DNA from 2 places in the Rouxiella sp. S1S-2 genome. Region 1 is predicted to be linked to the other one. Evidence: predicted binding sites of a transcription regulator. Region 1 holds the regulator's gene; the other holds the start of a gene.
What was found. The regulator LexA, encoded in region 1, represses DNA repair genes until DNA is damaged. The targets are predictions, from matches to a motif close to TNCTGTATGTACATACAGNA.

Region 1 (7,640 bases):
CCACTACGGCCAGAATCAACCAAGGCAACATTTTTATAACAACTGCCAGGAGTCCACCCAACATCATTACGGCAAACGCCACCACTAACGCAGCGACCATCCCCAGCAATGAAATACCGGTCAGCAACAGCATAAAGAAAAAACCGAGTACGAATAAAATTTCCAACATGGCAATACTCCTCAGGAAAAACAGTGTCGACAGACATTACTGATAAGACGTTCTACCAAGAGAAGTATCAAGAAACGTGCCAGTGCGTAATATTATTTAAGTTGTTAAATATCAATAGATTATACTTCCCGTTGATGAAGCGGGAAAGGTTCAGTGGTCAGAAAAACCAACAATTGGTGAAATCGCTTAAGCCTGCAATCGAATTACGCTTAAGTCGTGGCCATTTGCGGACGGGTCACCATCGACAAGGCCTGCTCAACGACGTCGATTCCAGCCCCTGGTTTGTGCGCATTTTCACTCAAATGTCTGCGCCACTGGCGAGCTCCCGGAATACCCTGGAAAATGCCCAGAATGTGTCGCGTAATGTGGCCGAGGTAGGTGCCTTTTGAAAGTTCCGCTTCAATATAGGGATAGAGCGCGCGGATCACCTCAGGACCTGTCAGTGCCGATTTCTGGCTGCCAAACAGTTCGCGGTCAACCTCTAGCAGCATGGACGGATTTTGATAGGCTTCACGACCGATCATCACGCCATCCATATGTTGCAGATGCTGCTTCGCCTCATCCAGCGTTTTGATACCGCCATTAATTGCCATGGTCAGGTCTGGAAAATCCTGCTTGAGCTGATAAACGCGCGGATAGTCGAGCGGCGGGACTTCACGGTTTTCCTTTGGACTCAATCCGGAAAGCCAGGCCTTGCGCGCATGGATGATAAAAGTATCGCAGCCGCCGTGCTCAGAAACCTGCTGCACAAAGTCGCAAAGAAACGCGTAGCTATCGAGTTCATCAATACCGATGCGGGTTTTTACCGTTACGGGGATAGACACCACGTCGCGCATTGCCTTGATGCAGTCGGCGACCAAAGAAGCCTGCGCCATGAGGCAGGCACCAAACATGCCGTTTTGCACGCGATCGGAAGGACAACCCACATTGAGGTTGATTTCATCATAGCCGCGTTCCTCGGCCAACTTGGCGCAGATGGCTAAATCTTGGGGATTGCTGCCGCCGAGCTGCAGAGCAACAGGATGCTCTTGCTCGCCAAACGCCAGATAATCGCCCTTACCGTGAATAATAGCGCCGGTGGTGACCATTTCGGTATACAGCAGCGCTTCGCCGCTCATCGTGCGATGAAAGTGGCGGCAGTGGCGATCGGTCCAGTCCAGCATAGGTGCAATAGAAAAACGCTGCGCACTGTATTTTTGCGCCGTGACGGCGGTATCACCGCGATTCAGTAAGGTGTTCATTTCTGTATTTTCGTGCATTTTTATCTATTTAGGCTAATTGATGCTTTCTCAGTACACCATGCTGCACACAATAACAGGGTGCACTCGGATACAGGAATTAGCGGAAGTATTGCTCACTATACCATAGTTGCGAGGGGGCGTGCTGACGCGCCAATGCTGTGGCGGAGGCAGAAAAACTTCACCGACATGATCTCATACTGTTAACAGCACGATTGGCTGGTACGGGTTCAGAACTAAGTAACTGCGGGTCAGGTCTCGGCGAATAGACAGAAGCATGATAAAATCAGCACTCTTTTTATGCAGAGACGTCGCGATGAACCCAACCACTACGGAAAATATTCTCACTCAGGCTGAGCATCTTTGTCAGCAACGTAGCGTACGGCTTACCCCGCAGCGGCTCGAAGTATTGCGCTTAATGACGCAACAACCGGGGGCCATCAGCGCCTATGATCTGCTGGACCTGTTGCGTAAAACGGAGCCGCAGGCCAAGCCCCCAACGGTTTATCGCGCTCTCGATTTCCTTTTGGAACAAGGCTTTATTCATCGGGTTGAGTCGGCAAACAGCTATGTTGTCTGCCACCACTTTGAGGAACCAAGCCACACGTCTGCCTTGTTTATCTGCGATCGCTGCGGTTTTGTTACCGAAAAAACTACCGACGGCATCGAAGAACGTCTAAGCAAGCTGGCTAAAGACTCGGGTTTTGTGCTGCGTCACTCCGTGGTTGAAGCTCACGGACTGTGCTCCGATTGCTCAGTCATTGAATCCTGTGAAAGCCACGACCACTGCGAACATGACCACAGCATTGCAGTTAAAAAGCGATAAAAATGCGTGTAATTAAGTCGAGGAAAAGTGATGCGAGATATCTTCAAGGCCAGTTGTCACTGTGGCGCTGTAAAGTTTAACGTCAAACTTACCGACGGGTTTAACACCATCAGACGCTGCGATTGCTCGCTTTGCCGCATGCGCGGAGCTGTTGCGGTGTCGGCAGACCTGAAAGATATTAGTTTCACTCAAGGGCAGGAAAAACTGACCGAGTACAGCTTCAATACCAAAACGGCCAAACACTACTTTTGCTCAATTTGCGGCATTTACACCCACCATCAACGTCGGTCCAATCCTACGCAATACGGCATTAACGTAGCCTGCCTCGAAGGCGTTTCACCGTTTGATTTCGCTGAAGTACCCGTATTGAACGGCAGAAGTCATCCCGCCGATTCCAAAGGCGGTTCACTGATTGCGGGATACCTGAGATTTACTCAATCAGATGAATGAGTCATCAACAAGACGAGAAAATTTTTAGATGCGTTGAATTGGTTTGGGCGGGTTTATACTTTAAGTCAATGGGTTGGGTACGTCCTTGTACCCTGCATCCTGAAAAGCGTCTTGGGTAGGAGCAGCTTAATGCTCAGGATGCAGATTCGGGGAGAATCACCTTCTACCAGTGGTATTTATGGTCTGATTCCCAGGACTTAACTTCCTTTTCAGCCTCTTCTTTCTGATATCCATATCTTTCCTGAATCTTGCCGACAAGCTGATCGCGCTTACCTTCAACGACGGTCAGGTCATCATCGGTCAACTTACCCCATTTTTCTTTCACTTTGCCTTTGAACTGCTTCCAGTTACCGTCTGCTTGGTCCTTATTCATCATCAACTCTCCTGTATAGCTTAGGTTTGACTGCATTTGATAAATGCTTATCAACAGTTCTAATTGTAGTCGAGGATTTCAATAATTCAGGTTAAAGCAGTAATAAAGCGTATAACTAGGATTAATCTAAAGAATTTAAAACCAACTGTCATAACGCCAATGGCGACGCCAAATCCATCCTAAGGCCAGCCCCCTTAGGGATAAAAATACCGCCACCGCCAACCACAGCGCGTGATTACCCAAAACGGGCAACGCCAGCAGCGACAGAGCATAGCCGAGCGCGGCGATCGCCATACTGTTGCGCATTTCACGTCCGCGAGTAGCACCGATAAACATGCCGTCGAGTAAATAACACCACACGCCGACCAGAGGTAAAATGATTTGCCAATTTAAATAGCGGTCTGCCTGCGCCCGAAGCTCGGGTAAAGAGGTCAGTAAGTTAACAATCTGTTCACCGGCCAGTGCATAAACGACGGCAAAGATTAGCGCCACGAGTCCTGCCTGACGGCAAGCGGCATGCCAAACATGCAAAAGCCGGCTTTTATCTTTGGCACCAAATGCCTCACCCGAATGAGCCTCTACCGCATAGGCGAAGCCGTCTAAAGCAAAGGCGGTGAAGGTCAGCAGATTCATTAATACGGCATTTACCGCAACAATCTCACTGCCTAAGCGCGCACCGATGATGGTCAAAGAAGCAAAACACAGTTGAAGCAGCAGCGAGCGCAGCATGATGTCACGATTAAGCGTAATCAGCTGGCGCAGATTTCCCCGCCAAGACTGTTTTAAGAGGCTAAAATTGATCCCCCGCCTTCTCATTACAATTGAAACCAACCATAGTCCAAGTGCCAAGGTGGCATATTCTGAACAGGCGGTCGCCACGGCGGCGCCTTTAACATTCCACCCAAGCCCCATCACCAGCCACAGGTCGAGCACGACGTTAAGCAGATTTCCAGCGATCAGCATAATCACCGGCGCTCTGACGTATTGAATGCCCAATAACCACCCTAATATCACCAGATTTGCCAGTGAAGCCGGTGCGCTGTACCAGCGAATAGAAAGGAAAATCTCGGCCTGATTCAAGACGGCATGACTGCCGCCGACAATGCTTAGGGCCAATGAGATTAACGGCTGGCGGAACAGAAAAATCAGCACACCGGCAATCAAGGCCAACATAAACGGCTGGACGAAAGCCCGCGCCAACAGGACGTTATCTTTTGCTCCCAATGCCTGCGCTGTCAGTCCCGTCGTGCTCATGCGCAAAAACAGCAGCAACATAAACAGGAAGCTGGTGACCATTGAGCCCACCGCAACGCCGCCAAGATAATCAGGGCTATCGAGATGGCCTATGACGGCGGTGTCTACCAGACCCAATAAAGGCACGGTAATGTTTGAGAAGATCATCGGCAGCGCGAGAAGCCACAGGGCCTTATCGGCTGGGCTGAAGAAGGTTTTTTTGAGTGTAGGCAAGCTGAAAAGCGATCGCATAATGGCTAAAAACCCAGGCTGAGATAACGATTCGGGACAAAAACAATATCGCCCCAGTTAAGGGGCGATGGACAAACGACTGGCGTTTGCTGGCAGGGAACATGTGCCGAACGAACGGCAAGATTCTGACTGCGGGTGTTAGATCCAGTCACCATTGCGAATAACACCGACCGCAAGGCCTTCAATGCTGAAGCTCTGCTGACGCAGGTCGACCACAATCGGTTCAAACTCACTGTTTTCGGGAAGCAGCTGTACAGTATTACCCTGTCGCTTAAGACGCTTGACCGTGACTTCGTCATCGATGCGCGCAACAACTACCTGACCGTTGCGAACGTCCTGCGTTTTATGAACCGCCAGGAGATCACCGTCGAGGATGCCAATATCGCGCATCGACATACCGCTTACGCGCAGCAGGAAGTCGGCGTTGGGTTTGAACATGGCAGGATCAACCTGATAATGCGCTTCAATGTGCTGGGTCGCCAATAACGGCTCACCGGCGGCTACGCGGCCAATCAGCGGCAGGCCTTCTTCTTCTTCCATCAGCAGGCGAATACCGCGAGAAGCGCCGGATATAATCTCGATTACGCCCTTGCGCGCCAGCGCCTTAAGATGCTCTTCTGCCGCGTTAGGTGAACGGAACCCCAGACGTGTGGCAATCTCGGCACGAGTTGGCGGCATACCGGTGGTCGAGATATGATCGCGAATAAGGTCATAGACCTCTTGTTGTCTGGTCGTTAGTGCTTTCATTCCGCCCCCTGGTTGTTTATACAGTCCAGCTGTGAGTATATACAGGTAATGGGTGAATTAAAACCTAAGAGTGAACAAAAACAGACATTAAGAATATTTAAAACATTCAGAGCCAGCGCGGCACCAGGATAGTTGCCCAAGTGAAAATGGCAAAAACAATGGTAATGAGAACGGCGGCCGACCCCATGTCTTTGGCGCGGCCAGAAAGCGTGTGAAATTCCGGTCCTATGCGGTCGATGGCGGCTTCTACTGCACTGTTTAATAATTCAGCAACCAAGACTAAAATCAGTGAACCAATCATTAAAATACGCTCGATGCTGCTCACATCCAGGTAAAATGACAGTAAGATGGCAGGCACCACGACAATGGCTTCCTGACGAAATGCAGCTTCGTTTTTCCAGGCCGCGGTTAATCCCTTTAAGGAGTAACCTGCGGCCTTGTAGATTCGGGTCAATCCCGTAACTTGATTTGACATTATTTTGCGTCTTAAAGTGATTTTGGGGCATTTTAGCCTGAATCCGTTGTCCTATCACCACAGATCTCATACCGGGTTTCTGGTATCCTTGCGGCGAATTGCTAACAAGAGGCTTTACGTTTTTTATGTCAGGATGGCGTAGACTTTATTATACCCTATTGAATTTACCGCTAAAATTGCTGGTAAGAAGCAAGGTCATCCCTACAGATCCGGTGACGGAGTTGCGTTTAGATCCAACTCGCCCAATTCTGTATGTTTTGCCTTATAACTCTAAGGCCGATCTCCTTACTCTGCGGGTTCAATGCCTGGCGCAGAACTTGCCCGATCCTCTTATTCCGCTAGAAATAGACGGCGTACACCTGCCAAGCCACGTTTTTATTGGTGAAGGACCGCGCGTATTTTCCTATTATCAGCCTAAACAAGAGTCGGTAAAACTTTTCCACGACTATCTCGACCTGCATCGCAATAACCCTAATCTGGATATTCAAATGCTGCCGGTCTCGGTTATGTTTGGTCGTGCGCCGGGCCGCGAAGGTCAGGACACGCCGCATCTTCGCGTGTTGAACGGCGTACAAAAATTCTTTGCCGTGCTCTGGCTCGGTCGCGACAGTTTTGTGCGTTTTTCGAACACGGTATCGCTGCGCGATATGGCCACTCAGCATGGCACGGATAAAATCATTGCCCATAAGCTTGCTCGGGTTGCACGTATGCACTTCTCGCGCCAGCGTTTGGCCGCCGTAGGGCCGCGACTGCCGGTTCGTCAGGACCTGTTTAACAAGCTTTTAGCCTCTAAGGCCATTGAGAAAGCAGTTGAAGATGAAGCGCGTACCAAAAAGATTTCGCACGACAAGGCGCAGCAAAACGCGATCGCCCTGATGGAAGAGATTGCTGCCGACTTCAATTATGAAGCCGTGCGCCTGTCTGACCGCGTCTTGAGCTGGACCTGGAACCGTCTCTATAAAGGTATCAACGTTAATAACGCCGAGCGCGTGCGCCAGCTTGCCCAAGACGGTCAGGAAATCGTTTATGTGCCCTGCCACCGCAGTCACATGGACTACCTTCTGCTCTCTTACGTGCTTTATCACCAAGGGCTGGTTCCTCCGCACATTGCGGCGGGTATCAACCTGAACTTCTGGCCGGCCGGACCTATCTTCCGCCGTCTGGGTGCGTTCTTTATTCGTCGTACCTTCAAAGGGAATAAACTTTACGCCACGGTTTTCCGTGAGTACTTGGGTGAACTGTTTAGCCGCGGCTATTCCGTCGAGTACTTCGTTGAAGGGGGTCGCTCACGCACCGGTCGTCTGCTCGAACCTAAAACCGGCACCTTGGCGATGACCATTCAGGCTATGCTGCGCGGCGGTTCGCGTCCTATTACGCTGGTACCGATTTATATTGGCTACGAACACGTGATGGAAGTCGGCACCTATGCGAAAGAACTGCGCGGAGCCACCAAAGAGAAAGAAAGCTTTATACAGATGATCAACGGCTTGCGTAAGTTGCGCAACCTAGGTCAGGGCTATGTCAACTTTGGCGAGCCGCTGCATTTGACGCCTTATCTTAACCAGAACGTTCCCCAGTGGCGCGACGCGATAGACCCTATCGAAGCACATCGCCCAAGCTGGCTTACACCGACGGTGCAGGATATTGCCGACAAAATAATGGTTCGAATCAACAATTCGGCGGCTGCCAATGCCATGAACCTGTGCTGTACGGCGCTGCTGGCGTCCCGTCAGCGCTCATTGACCCGCGAGCAGCTGATTGAACAGCTTGACTGCTATCTGCAGCTTTTGCGTAATGTGCCTTACACCGCTGACTCGACCGTGCCGGAACTTACCGCAGATCGGCTGCTTGATCACGCACTGAACATGAACAAGTTC
Region 2 (7,640 bases), 2.3 Mb from region 1:
AGCCACAGGTGACCAACATTTGCGGGACGTTATTTTCAACTTGTTCATTTTGTGGAAAGAGCTGCTGAAAAGTGATCAATCCAAAATTTTCGGCCCCGAGGCTTAACTCGCGCATGGCGCTGCGATTAGCCGCCATTAAAACGTTATCAGAAAATATCAGCAGTAACTCCTCAGCTTTATCAAGTCCTTGCACCTGTTGATGCAGGCTCATCAGCCACTGATCGCGGTGCAGGCTCTGCTTCATCCACAAATATTCGATATTTTTAGCCGCTTCTTTCACCCATGCCAGCGTATTTGGATGCGGAAACTGTGCCGGACCGGAAATATCCAGCACACCGGCAATTTGACCGTTCGGTGTTTGCAGTGGAATGGCGGCGCAGTAAAGGCCTTGATTGCTGGTTAAATAGTGCTGATTGCCAAAGATCTCGCAGCTGTCGTCGATAGCCAACGCGGTGCCAATGGCATTGGTGCCGCGGCCGCATTCACTCCATAAATTTCCGGGAGCAAGAGCAAAACGTTGGGCTTTTTGCAGTGCCTGCATGTCACCAAAGGTGTTGAGCACCAGTCCGCTGGCGTCAGAAAGAATAACCACCGACTGTTTGTCGGCGATTTTTTCGGCCAGCGTTTTTACCGCAGGTTGGGCGAACTGCTGTAATACCGCGTTATTGGCAAGCAGGTCGGCAAGTTCATCCTGACGGATGCGTGGAAAGTCATCGGCCATACGGTCGAGGCCATAAAGTTCACTACGAAACCAGGAGTCACTGAGTATCGGACTGGTCACGGTGGTGGAGATATCGGCGACTGACGAATTTCCCTGCATTGATAACCTCATGCCTGCATAGAGTGTTGCAATATTGTAGCTTCTTGGTTTTGAGGGTGTTGCGATTTGCAACACAGATAGAGAATTTTATTGAAATTCAGTCCATCACACCCAAATAGATGATCTTTATTCTATTGATAATTATAGCTTTACATTATGTTCTACCGCAGTTTTCAACTTGGCACGGCGACTGCAATAACAATAATGTAACCGCAAAACGGTGCGTGAACAGAAAGCTGTCGCGGTTGCTCATCTCTGTCAGAGATACCCTACACAAAATAAGGAGTTTGCGATGCGTTATGCACATCCCGGTACACCGAATGCACTGGTTTCGTTAAAGTCGACCTATGGCAACTATATCGGTGGCAAATTCGTCGAACCGCTAAGCGGTCAATACTTTATGAATACGTCACCCGTTGATGGCAGTGATATTGGACAGTTTCCGCGCTCCGACGCACGGGATATCAATGCCGCACTGGATGCCGCCCATTTGGCCGCAGAGGCATGGGGGAAAACCAGCGTTCAATATCGATCAAATTTGCTGCTGCAACTGGCCGACCGTATTGAAGCCAATCTTGAGTATCTCGCCGTAGCCGAAAGCTGGGACAACGGTAAACCGATTCGTGAAACGCTGAACGCCGACCTGCCGCTGGCGGTCGATCACTTCCGTTATTTTGCCGGTTGCCTGCGCGCTCAAGAAGGCAGTGCGGCTGAGATTGACGAAAAAACTGTGGCTTATCACTTCCATGAGCCTTTGGGCGTGGTGGGGCAAATTATTCCCTGGAACTTCCCCCTGTTGATGGCCGCGTGGAAGCTAGCGCCTGCGCTGGCAGCAGGTAACTGTGTGGTTTTAAAACCTGCAGAACAGACACCGTTTGGTATTACCCTGTTGCTCGAACTGGTGGGCGATCTCTTCCCGGCCGGCGTATTGAACGTGGTTCAGGGCTTTGGTAAAGAAGCCGGTGAAGCGCTGGCAACCAGCAAACGTATCGCTAAAATCGCCTTCACAGGATCTACCCCAGTGGGGCGTCACATCATGGCCTGTGCCGCGGAAAATATCATTCCCTGTACCGTTGAGCTGGGTGGTAAATCACCGAACATCTATTTTGCCGACGTTATGGATGCAGAACCTGAATTTGTCGAGAAAGCGGTTGAAGGACTGGTGCTCGGCTTCTTTAATCAGGGCGAGGTTTGCACCTGTCCGTCACGGGCACTTATTCATGAGTCAATCTACGCACCGTTTATGGAAAGGGTTATGGCAAAAGTGGCCACCATCCGCCGTGGCGATCCGCTCGATACCGACACCATGATTGGTGCTCAGGCTTCACGCCAGCAGTTCGACAAAATTCTGTCCTATATCGACATTGCAAAACAGGAAGGGGGTCAGATACTGACCGGCGGAAATCGCGCGAGTATCTCGGCCGAGCTGGACAACGGCTACTACATTCAGCCAACGCTCATCAAGGGCGACAATCTGATGCGTTGTTTCCAGGAAGAAATCTTTGGGCCGGTTATTGGCGTAACCACTTTTAAAGATGAGGCCGAGGCGCTGTCGATTGCCAACCAGACCCAGTTTGGACTGGGTGCGGGCGTGTGGACGCGCGACAGTAATCTGGCTTATCGAATGGGCCGCAGTATCAAAGCGGGCCGAGTCTGGACCAACTGTTATCACATTTACCCGGCGCATGCTGCATTTGGCGGCTACAAACAATCTGGCGTAGGCCGTGAAACGCATAAAATGGCGCTAAATCAATATCAGCAAACCAAAAATTTGCTCGTGAGTTACGACACGTCGCCATTAGGACTGTTCTAAACCGTTTCCTTTTAAGGAGTGAAAGATTAAAACAATGATTCGTCGGAAAACACAAAGTAGTGGCAACGATCGCCGTTGAGCCACTGAGTAACATCAACGATATTTTGACTCGTATGCATGCAGGTAAAGTTAAATGCCGCATTGTGGTTGATTTGGCGCTGTAAGCTTTTCATCAATAAGTTATGTCAAAGACCGGCCGTGCATTTTATTCTGTGCGGCCGGTGTTAATGCTTTCCAAAGGAATATAGTATTCACAGGTAATGCCATTAAGGCGAAGTTCTGGTGAAAATCTTTCCAAATCTGGCTGCATGATGAACTTCAGGTCTAACGACGGAAGCAGCGCAGAATAGACGTAGAGTATAAAATCATTAATACGGCTCAGATCGTGTGTGTAGTTTATCTTCATATATCTGCTTGCCGGCACCCTAATGTTATAACGATGTTTTAAGCTGACCTGTTGGGCCACGGTGTACTTAAACTGCAAGGCATTGGGCATGGTTTCTTCGCTATCAGGATAGATATCTGACAAGCCCCAAACTGTTTCAAACAGCGCTTCAGAATTCGTCAGATAGCGTGAAAGTTCTTGATGATGTACGTGATATTTACTGTTATACAAAGCATCAAAAGGGTAAATATACGTCTCTGTTTGACCGACAAAAGCCATCGCAGGTAACTCTACAAACTCATATTCAGGTTGCGGAAATTCCTTCAGCGCCAGTGGCGGGATAATCCCATTCATCGTCCACGATGCGTTACGACGATAGTTGCCCGGAGTTTCGGCAAAATTCTTTTTAAAGGTTCGGGTGAATGTTTGCTGGGAATCAAAGGAAAAGTAATCTGAAATCTCGAGTATTGTCATGTCGGTAAGGCGCAGTGCAATAGCCGCCATCGTCAAACGTCGGTCACGGATGTATTTTCCAAGTACATACCCCGTTTTACTTTTAAACAAACGCTGGAGATACCAGCGAGAGTAGCCGGTTTTTTTTGAGGCCTTTTCCATGGTCAAGCGATCACTTAAATTGGCTTCAATCCAATAAACCATTGCTTTTATGAGTTCGTCATGAAAATCTAACGTCGGTTCGTCCTGCAAATTAAGCTCCTGAATATGCTGCAAATAAACATTTTTTATCACTAACGGTCCCACTAAATGGCACGCACGTCGATGATAGCATCCCTGCTGTTGTTCTTATGGAGTTCAAACCCGTTTTTATTTTAAATTTTATTCAAAGATTCCAATACGTCTGCCGGTAATTCGAGTTTAACACTCTTAATATTTTGCTTAAGATGCTCAACGGACGAGGTTCCTGGGATAAGCAAAATGTTGGGGGAGCGTTTTAATAACCAGGCGAGGGCGACCTGCATCGGCGTGGCCTCACATACTGATGCAGCATGACTCAGTGCGTCCGTCTGCAGCGGCGAAAAACCGCCGAGCGGGAAAAATGGCACATAGGCAACTCCGTCAGCGGCAAGCGAATCAATCAACGCATCATCGTTGCGATGCGCAAGATTATACATATTTTGCACACACGCAATGCGGGCGATACTGCGGCCTTGTTCAACCTGACGCGCAGTGACATTGCTCAGACCAATATGACGAATTAACCCCTTCGCCTGCAAGCTTGCAAGCGCGGATAAAGGCTCTTCAATATCCCCTTCAGAAGGTGCACCTACATTAAACATGATGCGTAGATTTACCACATCCAGTACGTCGAGATTAAGATTGCGAAGGTTATCATGCACCGCAGACTCAAGCTCGGCAGGTGATGATGCGACGTTCCACGAACCGTCGCTGCCGCGGCGAGCACCGACTTTGGTAACAATGGTCAGCTCATCGGAATAGGGATGAAGCGCCTCGCGAATAATTTGATTAGTGACGTGCGGGCCATAAAAATCGCTGGTATCGATATGCGTAATCCCGCTCTCAACGGCGGCGCGAAGCACAGCAACTGCCGCATTGCGGTCTTTTGGGGGGCCAAAAACATGAGGGCCAGCCAGTTGCATTGCCCCATAGCCCATACGCGTCACCGCAGTGTCGCCAAGTTTAAAAGTACCCGCGTGCGTTGCTTTAGTCATTTATAAACCCCTTATGGAACATTGTTTACGTAGCGTTAACGTGCTTAACTAGAATATGAATAATTGTTCAGATTGTGAATTCGCATATGGTTATCGATGATGGAAAGGGGCTGACCCCCCGTAAACAGCCGCAGCAGGCGCGATCGCAGATGACTGTCGACGCGATTTTTGAAGCCACTATTCAGGTTTTACTCTCTGACGGTTTGCAGCGTTTAACGACAATTCGCGTCGCAGAGCGGGCCGGCGTTTCCGTTGGCACCCTTTATCAATATTTTCCTCAAAAGCAGGCGCTGCTTTTTGCGGTATTGCAGCGCCATCTGGAAATGATGTCGGAGACGATGGAGCTTGCCACCCAATCAGCGCATAACCTGCCGCTGTCGACGATGGTAAATATTGTTGTTAGCGCTTTTATGGCCGCTAAAACGGAAAATGTGCTTCAGGCCTCGGCGCTTTATTCCGTTGCCGGAGAACTCGACTCCCGCGACTATGTACGAGAGATAGAGACTCGTAACCGCGCCAGGCTTGAAGCCATGTTAGAAACAGCTACCGATGTCTGCTTCAACGATCTTAAGGCAACCGCCTTCATGTTTTCAGGCGCGCTAGTAGGGCCAATACGTTTATTACTAGAAAGCCAGCCGCAGCCAGAAACTATTCGCGCTTTTGGCCACGAGCTTGAGTTGCTATGTCTCGGTTATTTAGAGCGGGCGGGGAACCCTCGATAAGTGACAATGTCACTTATTTGACGCTAATATGCCTCTTTGTTTTTTATTGTTGTACTGGATTTTAAGTTTAGTGCAATAAACGCCCAAAAATGGGTGTGTGAAATGAAAAATCTGGCAGCAATCAGCCGCATGGATGACCCAGAATTCACGTAGCGCGATCAGAATCTTCAGGCCTCACCAGTGGCAATGCTGCACAAACGCTGATAGACTGTATATAATTACAGTATAAGGAGTCAATCATGGCTGTTGAAACAAAATTCGTTGTGGTCAGAAAAGGTGAAGAGAAAATGACATTTGCCAGCAAGAAAGAAGCGGATGCCTACGACAAAATGCTTGATATGGCCGAAGCGTTCACCGATTGGCTAATGCAGAGTGGCCTTGCGATCGAAGAGTCTCAGGCTGAGAGCGTGGCACTGCTGCTTGCCGAGCAAAAAGAAACTGTTCAGCACATCCTCCGGACCAGTAAATTACCAGAAGTGAAGGGCGGTGAGGGCGCTCGCGAGGTTGAAGAGTCTGAAAAACTAGACACTGATGAACTTGATAATGACAAAAAGATCCGCGCAGTTAAAGCAGCCTGATCGCTTTTTCAAGACCTTATGTTTAAGCCCGCCGAATAAATCGCGGGCTTTTTGTTATTTAGAGCGGTGAACTGTCTGGTTTTGGTCAAGATTTACAGCATGACATTCATCTCAATATCTTTATCAGTTATGATGTTAGCCGGGTCACAAAAACATACGATAGGAAGACGTCGCAACATGATTAACCGTTTCACACTGATTGCCATCACCGCAGCCCTTACGCTGACCGGTTGTGCAAAGATTACTGCTGCAACGTCAGCGGCCAAGACGGCGGCAAGCGCTGCATTAACTCCGGCTAAAGTCAATATTGCAGATTTCTCTTCCGGGCCAACGGTGGTAACAGTTACCCATGTTCCAGCGTTGGCAGATGACGGTGCGCCGGTGTATGTGACCGTAGATGGTACCGATGCTGGTATTCTTGCTATTGGTCAAACGGTTGAGCTGCACGTCAGCGCCGGTAAACATCAAATCGGCGGCTATGCGCGTTCTATGGTAGGGCGTGTAACAATCCCTGGAGTGGAAGTCACCACGGCGCCCACTATTGAACAGCACGTAAATTATTCCGTTACGGATACGACACCCAAGTTCTCTGTGCGCCCGTCGACTAAGGTCATGTTCAATACACCGGCCGCACCGGCAGCAGCAACTGTGCCAACAACCCCGACTGCGCCAACAGCAACCACGGTTCCTTCCGTACCAACGTCGATAGTGACTCCGACGGCAACAACAACGCCGGCTGCAGCAACAGGAACATCTACAACAACCCCGTCAACATCGACAAGTCCTACAACAACAACGCCGGCAGCGACATCAACTCCGACGACAAACGCCACGCCAACGACATCGGGAACCACGTCAACACCAACATCTTCAGCGCCAACCACGTCGACGCCAGAAACGACAACAACTCCCGCCGCAACAACTACGACCACGGAATAGTGTCGAGCCTGTCTGCGTACTGAATAAAAGCTGCCTGATGGAGAGAGTCTGTCAGGCAGCATTATGAACAACTCCCCATATCATGACAAAGCCAAAACCTCAGAATCCGCGTAACGCTACCTTGGTGCGCATAATGTATATTATGTTAAATAGAGTGTATTGGTGGATGATTATCTTCTCTATCCCGACAGATCAGATCCCACCTTCAAATTCAGCAGCGACTTTACCCAAACAAGCGCCCTGTCTGAGCAATCAATAGTCCAAACATCTGGCTATCATTTATCAAGCAAGCAGCGCACTGCGACTTGGCTTTTTAACCGGAGCTGATGTGTCAGGTGAATAAATAGTTTTTTCAACTTTCGCAACAGGAGTAGCTGCAGTTCGCCCAGAGTCTATGCTCATACTCACCCTTTCATTAGCGGAGAGTTCCTTAAGTAATTGCACATTCTCTTCGTTAACGGTTTTCAATGCCGTAACATAAGTTTCAAGATTATTTGCAAGTATGGCTGTTTCACAGACCCCCATCACTGATAACAGATTTTCCTGGTACTTTTCTGGCACGCCAGATTCCAAAAGACTTAGAGCTTTTGCCCATACGCTGTGCAACTCTGTATTGGCAGTATTAAGATTTTGTCTGTTAGCGATTTCATGCTGCAGTTCGCCCTCTCTTGTCATTGACCCAATGTCACGGCCAG

Region 2: the regulator LexA is predicted to act here: its motif matches at 5,635-5,654, upstream of GA565_RS12795 (YebG family protein).

Annotation. Positions count from the first base shown of each region.
Region 1 covers NZ_WFKL01000001.1:5,064,812-5,072,451, forward strand. The annotation lists gene pspG (envelope stress response protein PspG) at 1-169, opposite strand, end outside; gene dusA (tRNA dihydrouridine(20/20a) synthase DusA) at 379-1,410, opposite strand; gene zur (zinc uptake transcriptional repressor Zur) at 1,724-2,233, shown strand; gene GA565_RS23195 (GFA family protein) at 2,264-2,683, shown strand; gene GA565_RS23200 (CsbD family protein) at 2,847-3,056, opposite strand; gene dinF (MATE family efflux transporter DinF) at 3,192-4,541, opposite strand; gene lexA (transcriptional repressor LexA) at 4,680-5,288, opposite strand; gene GA565_RS23215 (diacylglycerol kinase) at 5,395-5,763, opposite strand; gene plsB (glycerol-3-phosphate 1-O-acyltransferase PlsB) at 5,889-7,640, shown strand, end outside.
Region 2 covers NZ_WFKL01000001.1:2,730,579-2,738,218, reverse strand. The annotation lists gene GA565_RS12825 (sigma-54-dependent Fis family transcriptional regulator) at 1-820, opposite strand, end outside; gene GA565_RS12820 (aldehyde dehydrogenase family protein) at 1,113-2,633, shown strand; partial or broken gene GA565_RS12815 (zinc-dependent alcohol dehydrogenase) at 2,672-2,797, shown strand; gene GA565_RS12810 (helix-turn-helix domain-containing protein) at 2,839-3,723, opposite strand; gene GA565_RS12805 (aldo/keto reductase family oxidoreductase) at 3,846-4,706, opposite strand; gene GA565_RS12800 (TetR/AcrR family transcriptional regulator) at 4,793-5,428, shown strand; gene GA565_RS12795 (YebG family protein) at 5,668-6,006, shown strand; gene GA565_RS24630 (hypothetical protein) at 6,106-6,945, shown strand; gene GA565_RS12780 (hypothetical protein) at 7,228-7,640, opposite strand, start outside.